DNA from 3 places in the Brevibacillus sp. SKDU10 genome. Region 1 is predicted to be linked to each of the others. Evidence: riboswitches for the same ligand, from Rfam matches in the RefSeq annotation. Region 1 holds a riboswitch; each other region holds the start of a gene.
What was found. Region 1 has a riboswitch for S-adenosylmethionine ahead of metX (homoserine O-acetyltransferase MetX). Riboswitches for the same ligand answer to the same signal wherever they lie in the genome.
Positions count from the first base shown of each region.

Region 2: it holds a riboswitch for S-adenosylmethionine, as region 1 does, so the genes downstream of both, AYJ08_RS16595 (homocysteine synthase) here and metX (homoserine O-acetyltransferase MetX) in region 1, are expected to answer to the same signal.
Region 3: it holds a riboswitch for S-adenosylmethionine, as region 1 does, so the genes downstream of both, AYJ08_RS12235 (Na+/H+ antiporter NhaC family protein) here and metX (homoserine O-acetyltransferase MetX) in region 1, are expected to answer to the same signal.

Region 1 covers NZ_LSSO01000149.1:47,543-52,884, reverse strand. The annotation lists gene AYJ08_RS11160 (succinate dehydrogenase cytochrome b558 subunit) at 1-552, opposite strand, end outside; gene AYJ08_RS11155 (DUF2507 domain-containing protein) at 1,069-1,548, shown strand; gene metX (homoserine O-acetyltransferase MetX) at 1,656-2,753, opposite strand; SAM riboswitch class I at 2,858-2,968, opposite strand; gene AYJ08_RS11145 (GNAT family N-acetyltransferase) at 3,020-3,841, opposite strand; gene AYJ08_RS11140 (aspartate kinase) at 4,022-5,260, opposite strand.
Region 2 covers NZ_LSSO01000179.1:11,424-16,765, forward strand. The annotation lists gene AYJ08_RS16585 (amino acid deaminase/aldolase) at 1-421, opposite strand, end outside; gene AYJ08_RS16590 (NCS2 family permease) at 698-1,987, opposite strand; SAM riboswitch class I at 2,461-2,568, shown strand; gene AYJ08_RS16595 (homocysteine synthase) at 2,709-4,007, shown strand; gene AYJ08_RS16600 (hypothetical protein) at 4,107-4,448, opposite strand; partial or broken gene AYJ08_RS16610 (VOC family protein) at 4,788-5,147, opposite strand.
Region 3 covers NZ_LSSO01000155.1:74,739-80,080, reverse strand. The annotation lists gene AYJ08_RS12240 (ABC transporter substrate-binding protein) at 1-212, shown strand, start outside; gene AYJ08_RS12235 (Na+/H+ antiporter NhaC family protein) at 564-1,913, opposite strand; SAM riboswitch class I at 2,009-2,114, opposite strand; gene pepT (peptidase T) at 2,471-3,703, shown strand; gene AYJ08_RS12225 (AzlD domain-containing protein) at 3,803-4,135, opposite strand; gene AYJ08_RS12220 (AzlC family ABC transporter permease) at 4,132-4,857, opposite strand; gene AYJ08_RS12215 (CPBP family intramembrane glutamic endopeptidase) at 5,106-5,342, shown strand, end outside.

The DNA of each region.
Region 1 (5,342 bases):
GGTGAAATAAGTTGCCATACGTTGTGAACGCGGCCCTACTGTAATGCCCCAATGCACTAAGAACGACCATACACCATTGCAAAGGTGGAACACAGCGGATAGAACACCTACAGCGTAAAACGCTATCATTACTGGGTTAGTGAAAATATCATGCATGAGGTCATAGTTAATTTCGACAGTACCAAGTGCTTTGGCAATACGTGTTTGCCATACATGCCACGCTACGAAAATCAGCGTGAAAACACCTGTAATACGCTGCCAGAGATACATTTGATTGCGGAAAAACGAGTAGTTGCCATTGTTCGGTTTTGCTTGAAATGCAAGATATAGACCGTAAATGGCGTGGAACAACAGTGGGAGATAAATGAATGCAAATTCCAAAAACAATAAGAACGGTGCCTTTTCAATTAGGCCAACCGCTTCGTTAAATGCTTCCGGCCCTTTGGTTGCTTGAAAGTTCGCCGTTAAATGGAACAGTAAAAACAACCCGATCGGAAACAACCCGAGTAGAGTGTGAAGCTTGTGCAAAGCGAAGTTTTTCTTACTTGCCATGCCTTGGGTCCCCCCTTCATTGATGTGTGGAAAATGTTATCTTACAATACCTATGCCATCACCATGCAGGTTCAAGCAAGACACATGTTCCGCTCCGCTTCCACTTTGGAAGAACATCCTCTATTCACGAAAAACCAACCCCTCAATAGGGAAACACAAAATGTTTCCAGTTTGCGAAATGGTTTCAAAAGTCTGTCAATCCAACGCATAAAAAACCGCGGGCGCAAACGAGTTGTGTCTAAATAAAGAATAAAGATTGGAAATTATGTGACCAAAACCAATTGTACTCCTACCTCTTAGTAGCGTCAAGCAATTGAATAGACTTAATACATTCTTAGATTAATTGTAATCTATATCATTCCTAGCTTTTCTTGTCATTTATTCTTATTATGACCACGTATCTATCAGATATATCTGACTCATCCCTCATTTACTCCTATCATTTCCCTAGTCTTAGCATAATTGTTTTTTTCTTTCATAGAATAGAAATCATACACAAAAGGAGGACGAGCAAGAGTGAGACAAGCTACTGATATCCTACAACAGCTTTTACCTGAGTTTTCAGTATATGATCGTCAGCGCATGCAACAAATGAACATGCCTTTTGCCGGTCATCTCTTTTTTCGAAATGTAGTCACTCAGGAATTACTGGGAGATTGCGAAGCTCCTATTCTTTATTGGATGGGGAAAGAGATAGGTGAGACCTATCATATAGATGCGGCAGAAGATCTGATATTAGCCTTCATCCAGCTCGGCTTAGGAAAGCTGGAATTAACCTTGAGTACAGCTGGACAAATTGAATATCTCCTGACACATCCTCATCTTACCATGCAGACTACAAATCGACTAGAACGCACCCTACAGTTTGAGACAGGCTTTATTGCCGGATCTATTGGCAAGTGGTTAGAGCGTGAGTCAAATGCCACACTCACTCTTCTGGGAAAGGACAAAAAAAAAGAACCAACTGCACACATTCAGGTTGTTATCTCAGGGTAACAACCTGTTTTTACGTGCAGAGCTCTTATATACGTTTACATCATTACTAGTTGTCATTGTCATGGTTTCCTACCTGTCTGCTTTCTCTTCATCATCTGATAAGCTGGTTATCCAATCAATGATGTTTGTTGCTCTTTTACTGTTACAGGAAAATAAGGCCCTACTAGCTGAGCCATTTTATCCATTTCAACTAAAAAACCATCATGTCCAAATACGGAGTCAATTGCAAAAAAATCAACATCCTTCCCCTGTTGTTTTAACGTAGAGGATAGCCAAAGCTGATGAGGAATTGGATACAACAAATCGTTGGAAATAGCTATACAGACTACCTTGGCTTTGATACGCGACAATGCGTTTTCAATCCCATCCCTTCCCCTACCAATATCGTGTGTATCCATTGCTTTTAGGAGATACAGATAGCTATTTGCATCAAAGCGCTGCACGAGCTTATCGCCTTGATAACGTAAATAGCTTTCCACTTCAAATGTGGTATCCACTAAGTCGGCATGCACGGTTCCTTGATGGGCCCTGCCAAATCGTTCTTCAAATAATTCGGCTGTCCGGTATGTAATCATGCCAACCATACGCGCTGTTGCCAACCCGCGAATAGGACCTAACTGAGGATAATAATGTCCATTATTCCAATCTGGATCATTACAAATCGCTTGCCTTGCCACATCATTGTAAGCAATGGCCATAGCTGATAACTGAGCGCAGGTAGCCACTGGGATCACTACATCCATCATTTGGGGATATTCAACCGCCCACTCATAAACCTGCATACCACCCATCGAACCGCCAATGACCGCATAAAGATGAGAAATCCCCAGTTGCTCAATGAGCTTGTATTGGGCGCGTACCATGTCTCGGATCGTCACAACAGGAAAATGAGTTGCATATGGCTCTTTAGTTTCCGCATTCATACTTGCAGGACCTGTTGTTCCGTAACAGCCACCTAAGACGTTTGTGCAAATCACGTAATAATAATTGGTATCAATTGCTTTTCCTGGCCCAATCAGCCCATCCCACCAGCCTGGCTTTTCACCATCACCTACCACTTGACTGTCTCCAGTTAATGCGTGGCAAACCAAAATTGCATTCGATTGCTCAGAGTTGTACGTACCGCTTGTTGTATAACCGATTTCCACTTGACGGAGCACCTCGCCACATTCCAACTCTAGGTTGTGAATCGTTGCTTTTCTCAATGCAATTCCTCCTATTTCCACTTGATGCCCTAAAGTGCAGGTACCTATGTGCTAAAAAACCCCTCTTCCGGAGAAGAGGGGTTTGATCGTATCGACTAGACCCGCTCTTATCTGCCAGACTACTTCATGTGTGCCTGCTGGATTTAGCACCTCTCCGCTTCTTGCGGGGTTGCCGGGTTTCTTCGGGCCAGTCCCTCCACCACTCTTGATAAGAGATTTCTATATAATTATGTTTATCATACTTCTTTCGAGTAAGAATTGTCAATCTATTTCAATGAAAAGGATTCTTCTCTTTTTATTTGATACATCGTCCACATTCCAATGTCCTGAAAGCCCAAACGTTTATAAATAGCTCCAGCCGCTTGATTATCATAAAATAAGCACAAGCTTCGCCCTTCCGCTAAAACATCCCTGCACAGCGCTGCCATGCAAGCACTAGCATACCCCCGCTTGCGATAAATGGGATGAGTACAAACACCAACAATCATGGCAGCCATCGAACACTCGGCTGTTGTCGAAGCACAGGCTACCGTTTCTGTGTTCACCTCGACATAATAGGTTCTCCCCGTACCGCTTTCCAGTGTGTGTTTCAATGCTTCTTCTGCATCAGCAGATCTGCCAAACTCTTGAATCTGATCACGTAGGCTGACGATTTTTTTTACATCATGAACGGTGGCTTTTTTTACCTCAAATCCCTTGATGTCATCCTGAGATAATCGAGAGTCATCTTCTAATTCTGCAAAATAGGTAGTTTTGATCTCATGCTTCGGCAGATGGCTTGCAAAGGCCTGCAAAGAATCTTGTTTTCCTGATAAAACCTCCAGCTTCTTGTCAGCAAGGATAATTTCACTGAACCCTTCCATATCAAACCTATCCAAAGCATAAAATACGTATGAGTGATAATACCGCAGGAGCACCGCAGAGAGTTTTGTCTGGTCACTCGCTGACCATTCTCCCCATAACTCTTGAAAAGGGGTAGAGAAGCCAAAATTTTCGACATCACCAATAAGAAATAAGTTCAAGCTTCTCTCTTTTGATACCAATTCCATAAATGCTTCATAATCTGCTTCTGTTAGTTTTCGGATCATTTGGCAATTCCCTCTCCAAAAGTTTTTCCCTCCATTATTTGAAAAAGTGTACTATTTGTCAATAGAATTCAGAAAAAACACATAAAGCCCGGTGGAAGTCTCTCCACCAGGCTCCTTGATTAATCCAATCCTATCCCTGTCCATTTGAAGCACTCTACATGCTGTTTTATCTAAAACAAATTAAGCGTATACGACAGCATCCGCAGAAACATCCAATCCAAACGCCGTATGCAGTGTAGCTACAGCTTGCGCAACTTTTTCTGCTGGGATAACACAAGATACCTTAATATCAGAGGTAGATACCATCCGAATGAGAATATCCTGGCTGGATAAATGACTAAACATATCGGCTGCCACCCCCGGATTGGTTATCATACCAGCTCCTACAATTGAAACTTTTGCAAGGCCAGATTCATATTCCACATGCTCAAAGCCTAACTCCTCCTGATGAGCCGCCAAGGTCTCCAGCGTTCTATGTAAATCATCAGCGGAGATCGTAAAGGAAACATTATTTGCTTTGTCATGATAGGTGCTTTGAATAATGATGTCTACATTAATAGAAGCGTCCGCCAATGCTTTAAATAATAAAGATAACATGCCTACTTTTACAGGCATTCCGATAACCGTTATAGAAGCTACATCTTTGTCATGAGCTATTCCGCTGATTACTTTGCCTAACTCCATGTTTGTCTCCTCCTCAACCAATGTTCCCTCTTCTTCTGTAAAACTGGAACGAACCACAAGTCGAACTCGATGTTTTTTTGCACTTTCCACAGAACGCGGATGCAATACACCAGCTCCTAGAGTTGCTAATTCTAGCATCTCATCATATGAAATGGAGCTTAACTTTTGTGCACGAGAAACAATGCGCGGATCGGCTGTAAATACCCCTGATACATCAGTGTAGATTTCACAGCAGGTAGCCTGGAGACTAGCCGCAATTGTTACCGCTGTAGTATCAGACCCGCCCCGTCCCAATGTTGTAATTTCTCCGTTTTCGCTAGCTCCTTGAAAACCTGCTACGATGACAATTTTCCCCTGCTGTAATTCTTGCTCAATCCGTTGACTGTTAATCGTACTAATGCGTGCCTTTCCATGCTTCTCTTCCGTTAAAATGCCAGCTTGCCAGCCTGTCATGGACACAGCCTCGTACCCTCTGCTCTGTAGAGCCATACTAAGTAACGCAATGGAAACCTGTTCTCCTGTGGCAAGCAGCATATCCATTTCACGAGCAGGTGGGCTCTCATGTAATTCCTTTGCTAAATCGACAAGCACATCTGTTGTTTTTCCCATAGCAGATACCACAACCACCATGGCATACCCGGCATCCTTATAACGGATAATTCTCTGTGCTACCTCTTGAATACGCTCCGCAGAGCCTACGGATGTTCCCCCGTATTTTTGCACCACAATTTCCATTTTGAATCTCTCCTCTGGTATATTCTGCTAGTCTGGATCATATGCCTTCCTTGGTTCATTTATAATGAAAGCTTTTTACGAA
Region 2 (5,342 bases), on a different contig from region 1:
ATACACCAATATGCAGGCCCCAAAATGAGTCAGAGGCATCCATCTCCACACAAAGCAACAAGGGCGTATCTACTTGTTTTGCCACCTCCTCCGCCAAGTAAATATGCTCCAATGAATCGACCATTAATGTAATTTGTGCGCCCTGCTGTACAGCTCGTGCTATCGCAAGTAGCGAAGATCTGTCCACCACAGGGTAGCCAAGCAGCAGATTATGAAATCCGTTCTCCCACAAAAACAATGCTTCTGATGCTGTAAAACACATGATGCCCTGGATCAAAGGATCATAATCTAAAATATAACGGAGCATAGGAATAGAACGAATTGACTTACTGGCAATTCGTATACGTTTACCATTGCTCCTAGCTACAATTTCAGCAATATTTTGATCCAACAAATCAAGGTCAATATAGGCAAACGGCATAGATAGGTTCGCGAAAGCTTCTCTGTAATAGCGATATCTGCTCGTCGTCTTGTACAGAATCTCACCTTCTTTACTGTTTCATAGATTGGGATATATTTCTCTTCAATATATTCAGTCACACAAGCTTCTAAAACTAGTAAAAAAAGAAAAATGCTTGCTCCATCTAGAGTTACTAGCCGTTCAATTATCCATCCTGCATTCCTGCATTCATACTTCTCATGCCCGTATACAAAAAAGCAGCCATCCTCTCAAAAGAGAAAATGGCTGCCTTTTACCTTAATGAAGCTGCAATGCCAGCAACACAAAATATAGGAAAAACATAAACGAAATGATTAAAAGCGGCAAGGGAATTTCTTTACGTCTGCCCATCGCCAGTTTAACAATTGGATACGCCATAAATCCGAAAGCAATTCCATCTGCAATACTCGCTGTAAAGGGAATCAGCACAATGATCAAGAACGCCGGCAAGCCTTCTGACATGTCGGTGAACTTGATCTGACTCACACTTTGCATCATTAGGCTACCAACCAGAATTAAGATGGGAGCAATCGCTGTATCCGGCACGTAACGAATGACAGGAATGCAAAAGATCGAGATCAAGAACAGAATTCCTACCGTAATTGCTGTAATCCCTGTTTTCCCGCCAGCGGCAATTCCTGCAGAACTTTCCGCTGAAGACACAGTTGGACTCGTACCAAACAATCCAGAAAGCATAGCTGAAATGGAGTTTGCTTGAAAAGTACGAGCAAATTTGCTTTCTGGAACCATGCTGTGCAAAAGCCCCATATTTTCAAAAACAATCACCATGGTTAGCGGAAACACAGCCAGCCAAAATCCAGCAGTAACTATGCCGTCAAACGAAAATGCTCCAAAGATAGTGAGGTACGTTGAGAACGAGAAATCACTTCCCTGACTAGTACCACCTACCGTACCAAGGGCAATAGCAATCAGCGTATTAACAATAATACTGATTAAAAAGCTACCTTTTACATTGCGTAAAAATAGCACGACGGCAATTACTAAGCTGACCAATCCCAATACTACCTTCGTATCGCCCAGATCACCTAAAGCAATAAATGTAGATGGATTAGGCACGATTAAGCCGCCTTTTTGCAAACCAATAAAGGTAAGAAACAACCCAATTCCAACCGTCATTCCTTCTTTTAGAGACAGTGGAATGCTTTTCGCTAAGATTTTGGCAACTGGTGTAAAAGCAATCACGATAAATAAAACACCTGACATGAATACAACTGCCAAAGCGCTCTCCCATGACAATCCCATAGATTTAACAATCGTATAGGAGAAAAACGCATTAATGCCCATACCAGGAACAAGTGCTACAGGAGCATTCGCCCAAAAACCCATGATCAAGCATCCTATGAAGGAGATAATGATCGTGGCAACAATACCTGCTTCCAATGGTATACCTGCATCCGATAAGATCATTGAATTCACGGCAATGATGTAGACAGCGGTGAAAAACGTGGTTAAACCAGCCAAAATTTCATTGCGAACCGTTGTTTGATGACCTTTTACATCAAATCTTTTACGAAAAAATGAGTACAATATCGGTTCCCTTCTTTAAACAAAACAACCCCTCGGCCCACCCGTGCCAATTCACCCCAAAAATTGGGGCAAGACACCTTTCCCTATAGTAGCAAAAAGAACGAAAAAGAGTAAATAGGGAAATGTAAAAATGTGAACAAAAAAGGGAGTGATGCTTGTATGTAGGTTTTCATGTTTCCAGCTAACTCTATATTACCCTCCAAAAAGCAAGCTACTATACAAGTTATGCAGCTCATTATGTATAATTATACTTATTTGTATTTTTATTCATGATTATTCACTTCATGTATCCTGCAAATAAATCTGTTTTGCTGTCGATATGTAGTTAAATTTTTAGAAGTTTAATCCAGATAAAACAAGATGATTTCAAGGCTTCCCAAAACGAACACTGAATTTTATTCCACCTTTTTTCAGAATGTACAAAATCTTATTGACTTATCCCTTCAAGCTTCTTACAATAGAACAAACTTTCATTTTCATCAAGAGTGGTGGAGGGACTGGCCCGACGAAGCCCGGCAACCGGAACATAGCGTTCTTGGTGCTAAATCCTGCAGAATCCGAAAGGTTCTGAGAGATGAATGTATGCGAAATTAGTAACGCAGCCTTCCTCTACTCAGAGGAGGGCTTTTTGCTATGAGAAGCCTGTCTTCCCTCTCTACTGGGCCAACCATTGAAACCAAGAGAATCACCTTACTTTACATGGAAAAGGAGTGGTTTTTTTATGTCAAACCTCAATTGGAAAAGAGAAACATTAGCCCTTCACGGAGGTCAAGTGGCAGACCCAACTACCGGCGCTCTTGCCGTTCCCATCTATCAAACATCCTCCTATGAATTTCGTGACACCAGCCATGCAGCCAATCTATTCGCGTTACAGGAGCCTGGGAACATTTATACCCGCATCATGAATCCAACCCAGGATGTATTTGAGAAACGTGTTGCCCTTCTAGAAGGCGGTATTGGGGCGCTTGCAACTGCATCTGGTCAAGCCGCCATTACATTTGCCTTATTAAATATTGCACAAGCCGGTGATGAAATCATCTCCTCGAGCAGTTTATATGGGGGAACCTACAATTTATTTGCCCATACCTTTGCAAAGCTCGGAATTACAGTTCATTTTGTTGACCAATCCAATCCAGACAATTTCCGTTCAAAGATTACGGACAAAACCAAGGCTATTTTCTGCGAAACGATCGGAAATCCCCAAATGCAGGTTGCCGATCTAAATGCTATTGCTACCATAGCTCATGAATATGGATTACCGCTCCTTGTGGATAATACCTTTGCCTCCCCTATTTTGTGCCGGCCGATTGAACACGGGGCAGATATCGTTATCCATTCTGCTACCAAATTTATTGGCGGTCACGGCACATCTATCGGGGGAATTATCGTAGACTCCGGTCATTTCGATTGGAGTAACGGCAAGTTCCCTGGCCTCTCCACTCCAGACCCTACCTACAATGGAATTGTATATACAGAGGCGGTTGGCAATGCTGCTTATATCGTAAAAGCTCGTGTGCAGCTACAGCGAGATGTAGGAGCTACCTTATCTCCTTTTAACTCCTTTTTATTCTTACAAGGCCTAGAAACTCTCCACCTGCGGATGGAACGGCATAGTCAAAATGCACTTGCTGTCGCTCAATATTTAGAACAACACAACGATGTAGAGTGGGTGAGTTATCCAGGGCTTGCTAGCTCGCCTACCTACGAACTTAGTCAGCGCTATTTACCAGATGGTCATGGGGCTTTGTTGACTTTTGGAATCAAAGGCGGAGTAGAAGCTGGCAAAAAAGTAATTGAATCTGTTCAATTGTTCTCTCATTTGGCTAATGTAGGAGACTCCAAGTCGTTGATCATACATCCGGCTAGTACTACTCATCTCCAACTTACCCCAGAAGAACAAGCTAAGGCCGGGGTGACCCCTGGGATGATTCGTCTTTCCGTAGGTACAGAGGCAATTGATGATATTTTGCAGGATTTAGAGCAGGCTGTTCAAAAAGCTGTGGAAGCTGTACAAGTGTAAGCTGATAATCGTGTAGGATGTAAAAAGGCGTGCTTCACTGTTGCCAGTCGCACGCCTTTTTCTATATGTAAGATGAAAATTTGACTTTTGGATCATCGCTTACTTTTTAGATACCTGAACATATGAGGTCTGTTTCACCGTGTACGTATCTGCGAGTGTTTCTTCTTTTATGACACCTAGCTTAAGTAGGCTGTTTATTTTTGCCACATCCACCTTGGACATCAGCCTCCATATTTGCGGATCTTCTACGGCTTTAAGCAGGTGTTCCTCATTAAACTCTTTCTTCTCTTGCTGACTAATTTTCAGACGGTAGTCTCCAATCTCAATCTCACACGGTTCTGTATAAACAGCCAACAGAATCCGACGTAGCTCTGCCAGTTCCTCTTCTAGCTCTTTTTGCTGTTGTTTGATCGCAAAATACCGAGCAATTGTAGCTTCCATGTGCCCCTCTCCTTTCGTTCTGACAACAATGTATGTAGAAAGGTCACACATAAGAACCGAGAAGGAAGAAGTTTATCACATCTTTTCTTTTATTCTGAATTCTTCCTCTGATATCTTCTTCCACAAATAACAACAAGCAACACTAGAAGGAAACTAACGACACTAATGATATTTTTTGCAGTGCTTTCCTTAATAAATAGATTCAGGAAAAATGTAGGCCCGACAATCAGCAGCAATAGATTTAGCGAGTGTTTTCCAATAAAGTTCAATCACTCTCTCCCCCCATGTTTTTATGATCAATAAAAGTTACATTCCTCCCATTGTATCATATTTATCAGGCTACTTCCCGATTAAGACAAACACATTACCATCCGGCGCCTCTATAATAGCTACATGACCACCTAATGAATTGGAAAATGCCGGACGAATCCACTAAATGGAAGGATCGTCTTTCCACTGTTCATAGAATGCAGTGACATCTTCTACAAAAATCTCTGGCTCTATGAAATGTAATTCAGGGTTATTTTTCAAAACTAATTCTGCATGGCCTTCTCCAAACCCCATACCTACTAGTTTCCATGGTTTACCCGGAATTTGTTCAGCCTCCCACTTTTTTACTAACCCCATTTTCTCATAGAAAAGAATAGCTGATTCCAAGTCTTTCGTATAAATGGCAAGGCAATGTAATTGCTTAAACATCATTCTCCCCCTTTTCTCCCTCCATTCTAGCCTCTAATAGTGACATTTCCTGACACTGTTTAAAAAACAGTTGAGATGCTGACAGAGCCACTACCAAAATCGTTTACTAGTTCAAAAATGCCAAAAGGCCAGCTCATAGGAAGCTGGCCTTTTGGCAAAAATGTTAAAAATAAGGACATTAAAATAATTTGAAAA
Region 3 (5,342 bases), on a different contig from region 1:
TTTTCTTAGGATTATACGGTAGCAATCTTGCTGTTGCACAGAAAAAGCTGGATGATATGCAGAAATCAGAGCTTTGGGGTAAGCTAAAAGCGGTTAAAAATGGACATGTTTATATGCTAGATAACCCTACATGGTCTCTTGGAACCTTCCCGCTTGGAAAAGAGAAAGCGATTGAAATGGTCCGTGATCTTGTTTTAAAAAAAAAGAACTAAAGAGTTTATTTCATTCAATGAAGCACGATAAAAATACGTGCGTAGAAAGTAAAGCTACCTTTCCTTTATGGAAGGTAGCTTTTTACGTTTCACTATGAAAGAACTGTTGTGAGAACAACAAGAATAAAGGAGGATAGTGACTCAAAAAAATATTGGTCTTGTTTAAGCGTAGATACATGAACGATTAGAGTGACAGCTAAGGATAAAAAATGATCAATAGAAAAGCAGTAGGTTAATACCTACCGCTTTTTTCATTCTACGTATTTCGTTTTCCTGACATTTATTATAGCGATATTCTGAAGTAAGTAGCATAACTCGTGTGAATTGCTAGTGATGCAAGGAGAATAACCACTAGGATGTCTTATATAGGGCTTCTTCTTTTTCATTCAGAGGTTTTATGATACTAGCTTTTTTGGCATTCGATGAAAAACGTGGAAAGTTAATCACGATTGACACGATGCCGCAAACAGCAACTAGCAGTGGATAAAAAGCAAATGGCAATAGTTCGATTGGTGAAAGCGAAGCAAATCCTGCTGCCGTTAACATTTGGGCTCCGTAAGGAATGATCCCTTGTACGCTGCACGAAAATAAATCTAGTAAGCTTGCAGATTTTCTTGGATCGATTTCATATTGATCTGAAATATTTTTAGCAAGCGGACCTGCGAAAATAATAGCGATTGTATTGTTAGCTGTACACATATTTGTCAGGCTCACAAGACCAGCAATACCAAATTCTGCGCCTTTTTTTGATCGAATATTACGCGTCAATACATGTAATAGATATTGAATCCCGCCATTATGTTGAATAATCTCAATCATTCCGCCAATGAGCATGGTTAGCAATACAAGCTCCATCATTCCACTAATCCCTAGCGTCACATTTTTGAAGAAAGTGGCAAGTGTGTAGCTTCCATCTAACATTCCGATGACACCTGATAAAACAGTTCCTCCCATTAGAACCACAAGTACATTCCAGCCTAGCAAGGCCGCAAGCAGCACTCCTGCATAAGGTAACACTTTGACCCAATTGAAGGTTCCAACTGTAATATTTGTATGACTTCCTAATGTAAGCACGATTAATAGGATGCATGTTAAAATGGCGGCTGGTAATACAATTAAAAAGTTGGTTTTGAATTTATCTTTCATTTCTGTTCCTTGCGTGCGTACCGCGGCAATTGTCGTATCAGAAATAAATGATAAATTATCTCCGAACATAGCTCCTCCGACAACAGTAGCCATTGTGAATGCAACAGAGATATCAGTTTGTTGGCTGATTCCTACGGCAATTGGAGCTAATGCAGCAATAGTGCCCATGGATGTCCCCATTGCGAGTGAAATAAATGATCCGATTACAAATAAACCAACAACTAGAAGACCCTGAGGCAAAACGGAAAGGGCTAGGTTTACGGTAGCTTCAACACTGCCCATTCCTTTAGCTGTTTGAGAAAACGCACCAGCTAACACAAAGATTAATAACATAATAACGATATTTGGATTGCCTGCTCCTTTAGCAAATCGTTCTACCTTTGTGGTAAAGCTATCTTTTCGGTTCATTACTAATGCAACCGTACTCGCGATCAAAATAGCAACAATGATTGGCAGCTGATAAAAATCTCCAGTAATAATTCCAGAGCCAATAAATAGTGCTAAAAATATACCAAGCGGCAATAAAGCCAACGCACTTCCTTTTGTCTGATTCATCAATAACACCCTCTCTATTTCTAAACTTTTTCTGAGAAAAAATGAAGAAGACCTCTTCTTGTGAGAAGAGGTCTTATATGGGATAAGAATCACTCTTCTCATCTTTCAAGCACATGCTTGCTGGATTTGGCACAGCACTCTAAATACGAGTCCGCTGCCGAGGCATCAAAGGGCCAGTCCCTCCGCCTCTCTTGATAAGAAGGTTTCATATTTTATTCTCGGTTGCTTAAGCTTTTTTTACTTTACTCTTTTCTGAGAAAAATGTCAAATATTTTTTAGTAAAACTTAAATTATGCCGAGGATACTACTGCCTAGCTCCATTTTTTCATCATATAGATTCTTCAGTAATTGTTTCCCTTCAGCTTTTATTTTGGAATGTAAATTGCCTTAAAACACAAGATAGAAGACTACTCCGCATATAGGAATGCTTGTATTGTAGGTAATCCGGTAATCCTCCCATTCCAGTTGATAGGTTAGCAATAGGAGTACCAAATGGAAATATCGCCCATCAAGCGGTATAATAAAAAAAGATGTAATGAAAAAGGGAGTGAATTTGAGTGAAGCAGGATATCATAGAGCGTTTTACAAGATATGTAAAGATTGATACACAATCCAATGCCCAGAGCCAGACAGTTCCGTCTACACCAGGTCAGCTAGAGCTGGGTAAATTGCTAGTTGAAGAACTAAAGGCGATGGGACTTTCAGAGGTTGCGATGGATGCAAATGGATATGTCATGGCGACACTCCCTGCAAATACGGATAAGCAAGTTCCCGTAATCGGCTTTTTATCCCATCTAGATACTGCCACGGATTTTACAGGCAAAAATGTTAATCCGCAGGTTCACGAAAATTTTGACGGTAAAGCCATTACGCTACATAAAGAACTGGGCGTTGTTTTATCACCGGAATTATTCCCAGAGCTACCGTCCTACAAGGGTCACACATTGATTACGACCGATGGGACAACCTTGCTTGGAGCAGATGATAAAGCGGGTATTACTGAAATTATGACCGCCATGGATTATTTGCTAAAGCATCCGGAAATTAAACATGGGAAAATTAGGGTGGCATTCACTCCTGACGAAGAAATCAGTAGAGGGCCGGCTCATTTTGATGTGGCAGCTTTTGGTGCGAAATTTGCGTACACAATGGACGGAGGGCCGCTAGGTGGCTTGGAGTATGAAAGCTTTAACGCCGCAGAGCTCAAGCTTACTTTTAGGGGAGTTAGCACGCATCCTGGAACAGCCAAAAATAAAATGCTAAACGCTAGTAAGCTAGCAATGGAATTCCATGCACAACTTCCTGAAGAAGAGGCGCCAGAGTACACAGAGGGCTATGAGGGCTTTTACCATCTTAGCTCAATAAACGGTGATGTCGAACAAAGTAAATCTCAATACATTATTAGAGATTTTGATAAAGATCATTTTAATGCCAAAAAAGAGAAAGTAACAAGCATCGTGAAAAAGATGCAGGAGAAATACGGCGAAGAAAATATCAGCTTTGAACTCAATGATCAATACTACAACATGCGCGATAAAATTGAACCGGTTAAGGAAGTTGTTGACATTGCCTATGAAGCGATGAAAAACCTCAATATCGAGCCGGTAATCAACCCGATCCGAGGTGGTACGGATGGCTCTCAATTATCATATATGGGTCTGCCAACGCCAAATATTTTTACTGGTGGGGAAAATTATCACGGTAAATTCGAATATGTTTCTGTAGATAATATGGAAAAAGCTGTTCATGTTATTATCGAGATAGCTCGGTTGTTTGAAGAAAAAGCATGATGATAGCAAGCTAAAAAGAAATCAAATCCCCTTGGAGTCAACAATTATGAAGTTCATGCACGCATGGCTTCGTTATTGTTGAGCAAAGGGGATTTTGTTTTATAAATATGTACTACATAATCTTAGTAATCCCATCAAAATAACGCCGAAAATGACAGTAATGGCAAGGCTTTTCGTCCGCAAAGCTAATAATAGAGTCGGAACAATCGCCATGAGTGTTAGCCAATTCACTCCGATTGAATCACTGCTTTTATCAATGACACTCTCCACAACGAGGGCTGTGAGAATACAAATAGGTATAAAAGAAAGCCATTTAAGTACAGGGGCAGGCAATTGTAAGTTACGAACCACTAAAAATGGCAGAATACGCGGAATTACTGTTACAAATGTACAACCGAGTATGAGAAGAAGAATGGATAGATTAAGGCTCATTTATCTGTCACCACCCCAATAGTAGCTACAATAACCGTCGCTAAAATTACTGCAACGTGTGAAGGGACCAGAAAGGATAAAACCAGCATAGCTATGATCATATATACAACAAGACTGAGAGAATGCTTGAGCTTTGAAGGCTCCATAGATTGCAATTGCAGGACAAGCAAGGCTACAAACATTGCTGTTAAAGCAAAATCCAACCCAAATACCATTGGATTCGTAATCCATTTCCCAAGAATAGCTCCTAGCATACACGATAAGATCCAAATGATATAAGCGGTAAGATTTAGACCATTCATCCAGCGATCGTTTATCTGCTCTCCCTTTGTAATCTTATTGATAGCAACACCGAAGGATTCATCTGTAACCAGTGCGCCAATTCCGATGTTTTTTAATAAAGAATATTTGGTGAAAGAGGGAGCCAGAGTTGCGCTTAATAAAAAGTTGCGTAGGTTTACAATAAAAGTAGTTACAATAATGGCTGAGTAGGGACTATTCGCTGCTAGTAGGGCACAAATGATAAATTGAGCTGACCCGGCATATACCAAAGCCGATAATAAAGTAATTTCTAAAATGCTCAAGTGAGAAGAGACACCAATTACTCCAGCTGCTAGTCCAATACTAATGTAGCCCAATAAGGTAGGGATACAATCCTTAACGCCTTGGCGGAATGTAGGGGCAGTAGCTTCTTCCATCCTGATTTCTCTTCCTATATTCATTTCCAGTGTAACCACTCCTTTGCAGTATTTTTCCCCTTATCTATGGAAGGGGTTTTGTGACTTTAAAAAAATTAAAACAACATTGTGGTTTTGTTAAAAATAACATTTTATCAAGCATATTAAAAATTAGCAACTATTATATAAAAAATTAGTAAAGTTATCCACGTTTTGTTCTTACTTTATAAATTCTTGAGAATTTCTATTTATGATGAATTCGTGTTCGTAGAGCTGGAAAGGAAGGGTTCATCATGAAAATAAAAGGAATAAAAGCCGCGATTGCTTATAGTACTCTGGTTCTTGGATTGACCTTGCTTGCTAATGTTACAAAGATTTATTTGCTAATCGGGCTCATTCAATTATCGCCTATGCTGGTATTGGGGCTAATGCTTCTATTTTTTTCAGAACGTAAAGCTACAATTCGTTCCACTGGAATCGGGAAGCTTGGGAATTGGAAGTGGTACATTCTAGCAGGGTTCTCAGGTTTA